2 regions of the Brevibacillus soli genome follow, and region 2 is predicted to be linked to the other one. Evidence: riboswitches for the same ligand, from Rfam matches in the RefSeq annotation. Region 2 holds a riboswitch; the other holds the start of a gene.
The links. Region 2 has a riboswitch for cyclic di-AMP ahead of ACE99V_RS05510 (ABC transporter ATP-binding protein). Riboswitches for the same ligand answer to the same signal wherever they lie in the genome.
Positions count from the first base shown of each region.

Region 1: linked by a shared signal. The riboswitch ahead of ACE99V_RS13580 (C40 family peptidase) and the one ahead of ACE99V_RS05510 (ABC transporter ATP-binding protein) in region 2 are both predicted to bind cyclic di-AMP.

Region 1 is NZ_JBIYSM020000031.1:8,000-12,418, reverse strand. It holds gene ACE99V_RS13590 (sensor histidine kinase) at 1-948, opposite strand, end outside; gene ACE99V_RS13585 (response regulator transcription factor) at 949-1,668, opposite strand; gene ACE99V_RS13580 (C40 family peptidase) at 1,893-2,423, opposite strand; cyclic di-AMP (ydaO/yuaA leader) riboswitch at 2,429-2,597, opposite strand; gene ACE99V_RS13575 (LiaF transmembrane domain-containing protein) at 2,891-3,301, shown strand; gene ACE99V_RS13570 (PspA/IM30 family protein) at 3,343-4,029, shown strand; gene ACE99V_RS13565 (class I SAM-dependent methyltransferase) at 4,101-4,419, shown strand, end outside.
Region 2 is NZ_JBIYSM020000009.1:23,131-27,549, forward strand. It holds gene ACE99V_RS05500 (ABC transporter substrate-binding protein) at 1-319, opposite strand, end outside; gene ACE99V_RS05505 (ABC transporter permease) at 394-1,032, opposite strand; gene ACE99V_RS05510 (ABC transporter ATP-binding protein) at 1,037-2,176, opposite strand; cyclic di-AMP (ydaO/yuaA leader) riboswitch at 2,288-2,433, opposite strand; gene ACE99V_RS05515 (MurR/RpiR family transcriptional regulator) at 2,510-3,373, opposite strand; gene ACE99V_RS05520 (nitrilase-related carbon-nitrogen hydrolase) at 3,360-4,169, opposite strand; gene ACE99V_RS05525 (amino acid ABC transporter ATP-binding protein) at 4,202-4,419, opposite strand, start outside.

The DNA.
Region 1 (4,419 bases), on a different contig from region 2:
CATGAATGTCTTCACGTGAATGCGGCTAATGGAAAGCCTCAGCTCCGTGCTCTGCTGAGTGAAGTCCTGCAGCTCGTCCAACAGCTTCTCCAGATCAAGCGTCTTTTGCTCGATCTTGCCCATCTGCTTCTTGATCCGTTCAAGATCGGTAACCCGCCCGGAGCCGAGATAGGAGGCGTATCCTTTGATTGTTGTCAGCGGTGTGCGGAAGTCATGGGCAATGGCAGAGATCAGCTCCTGCTGCCGCTCTTCGGAGAAGCGGAGCTGTTCCACCATGTCGGTAAAAGCGCGAAACAGCCGGGCGAATTCGTCGTTTGATGTGTACGAGAAGGAGACGTGGCGTTTTCCTTCCCTGATTTCCTGTGTCACCCTGGACAACTCGTTGACAGGACGCAAAATCCAGCGCACCAGAAACGTCACCATCACCAGTCCAACAAGCCCGATGCTGCCGTAAATGAACCAAAGCATCATGGAGACCCCTTTGGTTGCCAAAATGTCGGAGTCGTCCGTGTAAAAATAAACAATCGTTTGCCCAAGGTTGGGAGGCTCGTGCTGAAAGTGGTACTCGGCGACGACTTTCAGGTCGTTCTTTTCGCGGTTCTTTACGATTGCATGGGGACCGGACGGCGGGTTTTTCAGCATGTACGCCTGCGAGTATTTTTTAAAGATGGTGTTCCCTTCCGCGTCCTTTACCACCATCTGATACATCAGATCTTCCGGCAGTTTCTCGCCCAGTTCCTTCAGTTCAGTCGGATCCTTGAAATTCCCTGAGCGCATCAGTTGGTTGACGCGGACCTGTTCCGCTGCCGCTTTTTCATCACGGTACTGGTTGTGCCGGTCCGTTTTCAGCTGCTCGATTATGATGTCTTCAAAAACGAACTGAAACATCAGGAGGTTGAGCGCAATCAGGCCGATGAAAGAGAGGAACAGCTTCTTGCGGATGCTCATTTACAACTTCTCCCCGATAAATACGTACCCCGTCCCCCACTGCGTTTTAATGAATGTGCGCTCGGTCTCCAGCTTCTCGCGCAGGTTTTTGATGTGTACGGTAACCGTGTTTAGGGAGCCGTAGCCGTAACCCCAGACGCGATCGTAGATTTGCTCGCGCGTGAAGACGATACCGGCGTTTTCCGCCAGGAAGGTAAGCAGCTGAAACTCTTTTGTCGACAGGTCGATCTTCTGGTCGCCGACGTAGACGGAATACGTTTCCTTGTGAATTTCCAATCCCTTGAATTTCAGTACGGTGATGGGAGTAGAGGCTGCTTCCTTATCCGGCTGTTCTTCGTTGTGCTTGCGGATTCTCTCGTAGCGGCGCAGGTGTGCGCGGATCCGGGCAAGCAGCTCTTCCGTGTCAAACGGCTTGGTGATGTAGTCGTCCGCCCCGATCTCCAGTCCCACGACCTTGTCCACCGGTTTTCCCTTGGCGCTGACAAACAGGATCGGCAAATCCCATTCGCGCCGAATCTGGGAACAGAGCTCATAGCCGCTCATGTTGGGCATCATGATGTCCAGGAGGATCAGATTGGGAGAGAGCCCCTGCTTCAGCATGGACAGCGCATCTTCGCCGTTGACCGCGGAAGCCACCTCGTAGCCTTCGTTTTCCAAAATATCTTGCAACAGTTCAATAATTTCCTGGTTATCGTCAACGATGAAAACAAGTTCTTTCACTGTGATTCCCCCATGTATATCACGTCTATCTATCCTCTTTGTAAGCAAATCTATTTTCTATCATATCATGGTTTGACAAAATTCGCTTCGAATCGGAAAGAATTATCAGTCGACAAAAAGGGTTTAAGCGGTTTATACGACTTCCTATTGGGAGGAGGTCCTAAATGGTTTTAAAAAAAGCCAGAGACATGTAAAAGTCCCTGGCTTGCAATCTTGTTTCCATCTTACTTGGCTTGCGGTTGTGCTGCTGGCTCCGGAAGGGAGGCCGCTTGCACCGCTTTCTTTTCGGAGGCTGCTTTCGCCTCTGCCTGGAGCGCCGGAATGGCGATCCGCTTGGCGCCAACGTAGCGCTTGCTCCAGTAGTACGGGTCAGTCAGCTTGGTATTTACGATGCCTTTGCCTGACGCCGAGTGTACAAACGTGTTGTTGCCGATGTAGATTCCGACATGAGAGATGCTGCGGCCGTTGGTGTTGAAGAACACAAGATCCCCCGGCTGCAGGTCTTTTCGGGACACCTTGGTTCCGACCCCGTATTGGGCGGCCGAAGATCGCGGCAATTCTACACCCAAGGATTGGAAGACATAGCGTGTGAATCCGGAGCAGTCAAACCCCTTCTTGCTGGTGCCGGCAGATTTGTAAGGGACGCCGTACAGCTCTTTCACCGTGCTCATCAACAAGCTTTCCTCGGCAAAAGCAGAGCCTGCCCCCCATACAAGCAATCCGGCAATAACCAAAAATGATACGAGTCTACGCAAACCAAACTGCTCCTTTCCAAAGCCTACGAGGTTAGCTGATGGGTTCGGTCGAAAGGTTGCCCTAGGCTGTCGCAAACGACGGCCATTCACCCCTTAAAAGGGAGCGCGAAAAGCCCCTTTTATCTTTTGGTTCCCCCGTTCCTGTAGTCAAACAGGACTCGGCTAAATTCGATATTTTTTACACGCTTCTACTATAATTCGCGCTTGCCCACCCATTTCCTGTTGACAGATGCGCTTGTTCACAATTTTGTCACATTTTTTCGTCAATATCCATAACCAGTTGTCTCATCATGGCAACCGTGTAGTTGACAGTGGTTGTGCGAGCAAAAGTCCGATTGCGGCAGGAAAGCCTCTCCGCCTGCAGACGGAGGGAAAAACCAACCGCGCGCCCGTTATGGCGCAATGGCCCTTCGTCTACAATAAAGCCATGAACAACAGTTTCACAAACGATTGGAGGGAAGAAACATATGAGCGAGCGGTCTGGGAAAGTGCTTCTCGGACTGGTCCTGCTGCTGGTAGGAACGCTGGTCATCTTGGACCAATTCGGCATTGACGGCGGCGATCTTTTCGGGATTTTGATCCCGGCGGTAATCATGGTCTACGGTGCCAAAAAAGTGGTAAGCGGTTCCGGTACGAAATTCTGGGGAGTGCTTGTCTTCCTGTTCGGACTGTTGATGCTGATTGGCAAGCTTGACTTGCTGTTTACCAATCTGTTGGCCATTGCGATCATCTACTTCGGCTACCGCTTGATCAAGCGGCGGGACACTCCGATGGAACCGGCTCCAAGCGCTCTGGAGCGGCATTGGGCTCAGCAAGTCTTGAAAGAAGATGCGCTGGACCGTTGGGAGCGAGAATTGGCAAACAAGCGACAATCATGATACAACCCACACTTTGTGATATGATGAGGAGGAGTATAACAATGGGTATTTTGAAACGTTTGCGTGACTTGACTGTGGCTTCGGTGAATGATGCGATTGATTCCATGGAAGATCCGGTCGTGATGCTGAATCAGTACATGCGTGACATGGAAGTGGAAATCGGACAAGTAGAAGTGTCCGTTGCACGCCAGGTTGCACTGGAGAAGAAATTCCGCCAACAGTGGGAGGAAGCTCTCGCCTTTGTCGAGAAACGTGACCGTCAAGTGAAATTGGCCCTCAGTGAAGGCGAGGACGAACTGGCGAGACGCGCGCTGATCGACAAAAAACGGTACGAAGCCCGTGCCAAGGAGTACGAGACGCTGTACACAACGGCTTCCGAAGCGGCGCAGCAAATGCGTGAAAAACTGGCAGAGCTGAAGGAAGAGTTTTACAAGATGCGGGCGAAAAAGTTTACGCTGATGGCACGCGCACAGGTGGCGCGCACCCAAAAACAGGTGAACCAGGCGGTTACCGGCATGGGGAGCGAATCAGCCAGCCGCGGATTTGCGCGCATGGAGGAAAAGGTTCTGCGGATGGAAGCGGAAGCGGATATCAGCGGACAGTGGAAACAGACCCGATTGGGATTGGACAGCTCTCTGAACGCGTTGAACAAAGACGAACTGGATGAGGAGCTGGCGCGCCTGAAAGCTGCCCTTCAGGAAAAGAAGGCAGAGGCTGTAACGAAATAAGCCGTACCGGATTTCATGCAAACAGCAGCCTGAACGTTTTCCAGGCTGCTTTTCCCCTAGGAGGTTTTTTCTTGACAGATTTTATGGTTTTTCTGAAGAGATTTATTGAGGAACCTGGACGAGTGGGGAGCATCGCTCCCAGCTCTCGATTTTTGTGCCAGCGCATGCTGAAAAAAGTAAACTGGTCAAAAGCCGGCGTAATCGTCGAGCTGGGGCCGGGGACGGGTGCATTCACCAAAGCGATTATTCGAAAAAAGCGGCCGGATTCCGTTTATATTCTCGTGGAACGGGATCCGCAGTTTCGCGCCATGCTGCGCGACCGTTTTCCTGAAGCAGTCATACGTGAAGAAGCAGTCAATATCGGCCAATATGTGAACGAGATGGGCGTTG
Region 2 (4,419 bases):
TGATTGCTTCTTGACCCATGATGTTCACCAAACCCGTGCCGGTGTACTCCACGTACATATCGGCACTGCCGTTTTTGACGGCGTTGAAGCATACGTCGGTTCCGCCCAAAAACGACTTGATCTCAACCTTCAGGTCGGTACTTTTTTCAATCAATACTCCTACCAGATTCGCCAAGACGTCTTGTTCTGAAAAATCTTTTCCCACCACGGTTACCTTGTCAGACGCTGTAGTACCGGTTAGGGCGGAACAACCGGCCAATCCTGCCACAGCCAGTGCCAAAACCCCTACCCCAATCTTCTGCAGCCATCCTTTTCTCACAAAATCCTCTCCCTTCGAAAGTACACAATGATTTGTTTATGATGATGCGGCTCCATTCAGCTCTTCCCTTCCTGTCAGGATTGTTTACTGGTGCGGAGACCTTTTGGAGTGACGCGCCAATCCGCCCAAGCGAGCAGCATGTCGAACAAGATGGCCAAAACGGCGGCAGGTACGGCCCCGGCCAGAATGACTCCCGTATCGACCATGGAAATTCCCCGAAGGATCAGGTCCCCCAAACCTCCGGCTCCGATAAAGGCAGCCAGTGTCGCAACACCAATGATCATGACGGTCGCTGTCCGGATACCGGCAAAGATAATCGGACGGGCCATGGGCAGCTCCACCATCCGCAGCATTTGCGACTTGGTCATCCCCATTCCGCGTCCGGCTTCCAGGAGTGCGTCGTCCACGTCCAGAATTCCCGTGTAGGTGTTGCGAAGAATCGGCAGCAGAGCGTAAATGACCATCGCAATAATGGCTGGAACCGGTCCAATCCCAAACAGCGGAATCATAAATCCGAGCAGGGCAAGACTGGGGATGGTTTGAAAAACAGAGACGATACCCAGAACCGGTCCGGCCAAAAAGCGGTACCGAGTCAACAGGATTCCGGCAGGAACTGCGATCAGTGTCGCCCAAAACAAGGAGATGACGGACAAAATGATATGCTGCCGCGTAGCGTCCAAAATATCAGGCCAACGATCGATCAAGACATTCATGATTTCACTCACCCGATGTCCCTCCCTCCAAATACGGTTTTGCCAGTACATCGACCAGACTTGCCCTTGTGAGCAAACCGGCCAATTTGCCGTTTGGATGCACGACGGGAACATAGCCGTAGGAAGCCTCCTGAACCAGGGAAATCGCATCCGCCAAGGGCGTTCCGGTTGTTACCGCCACCGCGTCCGTTCGCATCACGTTTTGAATGGACAGCGACTCTTCCGGGTACCGGTTATGAATATCGCTGGTGTCTGCCATTCCCAGATATCGTCCCTCTCTATCAACGACGATCAGTCCTGTAACGCGCTTTCTGTGCATGATTTGAACAGCTTCCGCAAGACCTCTGGTCGGCAGGACGGTGACCGGATTTTGCAGCATGACATCATCCACCAACTGGCTCAAATGAGCGGACAATCGCTTCTCCCCAATAAAACCGCGAATGAATTCATTCGCAGGATGGCGCAGAATCTGGTCGGGCGTTCCTTGCTGGATCACTTTCCCGTTTTGCATCACGATAATTTGGTCAGCAATCTTCAACGCTTCATCCATATCATGCGTCACAAAAACGATCGTCTTGTTCAGCCCTTGATTCAGGCGAATCAATTCATCCTGCAGCTGTTCCCGGGTGATCGGGTCGAGAGCGGAAAAGGGTTCATCCATCAAAATGATCGGCGGATCACTCATCAAGGCCCGCGCAACCCCGACCCGCTGCTGTTGACCGCCGGACAGTTCAGACGGATAGCGATCACGGTATTGCGCTGGGTCGAGACCTACCCGTTCCAGCATTTCGTTCACTTTTCCGGTGTCAACCGCAGCTTTCCCTTTGCTCAGGCGCGGAACCAGCGAAATGTTTTCAGCGATCGTCATATGCGGAAAAAGACCGACTTGTTGAATCACATAGCCAATTCCTCTTCTCAATTGGACCGGGTCGATTTCCATCGTGTTTTTTCCGTTAATCAGGATTCTCCCGGCCGTCGGTTTGATCAGTTGGTTGATCATTTTCATCGTGGTGGTTTTTCCGCACCCTGACGGACCGACAAGCACCGCAATGTTCCCCTTCGGTATTTCCAGATTCAAATCTTCGATGACAACGGTTTGACCGTATTCCTTTCGAACATGGTCAAAAACAATGGCATTCGACAACTTCATCCCCCCTTCGAAAAAATAAATGACCCTACAAGCGCAGGGTCAAATAAAAAGAAAAGACCCTGCGAACATATAGGGTCAAAGAAGCATGTGGATAAAAAAACAGAAATTTGACCCATCTATCGCTGACGAGGTTAGCTGACGGACTCGGGAAAGATGGTTCCCTACGCTATCGATCGCGATAGCGATTCGCCCCAAAACGTGGTTCCCCCGCTTTCCGATATAAGCAATCGGAAATTAAGCGTTGTTTTATTATGTTCCAAATAGCTGGAAATGTCAAATTTGGTGAACGTCAGTCGTACATGGCCAACAATAAGGCAGTTGGCCCGATTATTTTTCTTTCATGTAAAAAATCCCGAACCGATCCCAGATCTCATCCAGTTTCTCAAGCCGTCCGTGAAACTCGTTGGTCTTTTCTTTTCCAACAAAAGTGATCAGGGCATTAATTAAACTAAGGGGAGCCACGAACGAATCAATGAACGTCGGCATTTGGCTGGAAGCCGTAAGAGAGATATCTGCATGTGCAATGAGTGGCGACAAGAGATTGTCCGTGATGGCGATGGTCGTTGCTCCTTTTTCTTTGGCATATGAGACGATGTTGATGGTACTGGCAGAGTATCTGGCAAAACTTATGCCTATCACAACATCGTTTTTGTTTAATTTGTACAACTTCTCCGCTATTGTCTCTACTGACTGAATCATTTCCGCATTACCCAAAATCATATTCAGGTAATACTGCAGAAAAATTCCGAGAGAAGCGGCGCTTCGATTTGCGACAATATAAACGTTTTCTGCATGAAGCAACAATTCAACCGCTTTTAGGAACGACGGAATGTCCAATTTTTCCATGGTCGATTTAATATTGGCGATATCATCCTGAAAGATTTCATAAACGCCCTTTTCTTCTTGCCCATACACCTGTATGGACATTTTCAGTCTTTCAGCGATCGTCAGCTGCTGCTTGACGGAGTCCTGCATGTACTGCTGCAGCTCGGGAAAGCCAGAATAACCGAGGAACATAGCAAATCGTACCACAGTCGCCTCGCTTACTTTCGCCATTTTTGCCAATTTGGCCACATTGAAAAACGGCACCGTATTCGTATTTTCCAAAATGTATCGGGCGATCTTTAGCTGCGATTTGCTCATCTGCGGCATCTGTTCAGCGATATGCTGATAAACATTAGAACGATTCATAGGCGATCTTATTTGTTTGCCCTCCCGGAATCAAAGTTTCATCGTAATCAGCCAGGTATGGAATATAGGCGCGAGTCTGCAAAATCAGAGAAGGATCTATGTCATGAAGCAGTACACACGCTTCTTCCCGCGGTGCTTCGCAAAGCACTTCTCCATTAGGCGCAACCAGCTTGCTTTTCCCACAGCTTCCCTCACCAACCGTATTTACGCCAAGTATAAATACCGTGTTATCCAAAGCGCGAGCAGGAAGTTGAATGTCCCACCTTGTTTCGGCACCGAAACTCCACACGGAAGGAACGACGATCAGCTCAGCCCCTTGCAGAGCAAGCAAGCGGGCAGGCTCGGGAAATTCAATGTCGTAACAGATCAACACGCCAATTTTGCCCAGCGATGTGCTAATTACATTGTATACTCTTTCACCTGGTAAAAAACTGTTCTTTTCCTTTCCCCACACAAAAGACTTTCGGTATGTTGCCGCCAACTCCCCTGTTTGCTCGATGACAGCTAATGATATATAGAGACGATCTTCTTCCTTCTCAGCGAAAGGCAGCACAATCACTGTACTCCATTTTCGCGCCAGTTCTTGAAACAGGCGAACAGTCTCTCCGTTCGGTGTCTCGGCCAGTTGTTCAAATTCATCTTTCTTTAAATGATAACCTGTCTTCCATAATTCGGGAAGAACGATTAAGTTGGCTCCCTCCTGCGCGGCCTGTTCAGCCATGAGAATCGCCTGTTGCAGGTTTGTTTCTGTCTGACCGGAAATTGGATTCATCTGAACAGCTGCTACCTTAAACAATGTTTCCACCTCAATTTCGCATTCTGTTTCTTCTACAGAACTTTTCGTAAAAACTCTTTCGTCCTTTCATTTTGCGGGTTCGAAAAAATGTGCTCAGGTTCACCTTCCTCCATTATGACGCCCCGATCCATAAAAATAATGCGGTCTCCCACTTCGCGGGCAAATCCCATCTCATGTGTAACCACTACCATCGTCATTCCTTCGTTGGCCAGATTTTTCATGACTTCCAATACTTCGCCAACCAATTCAG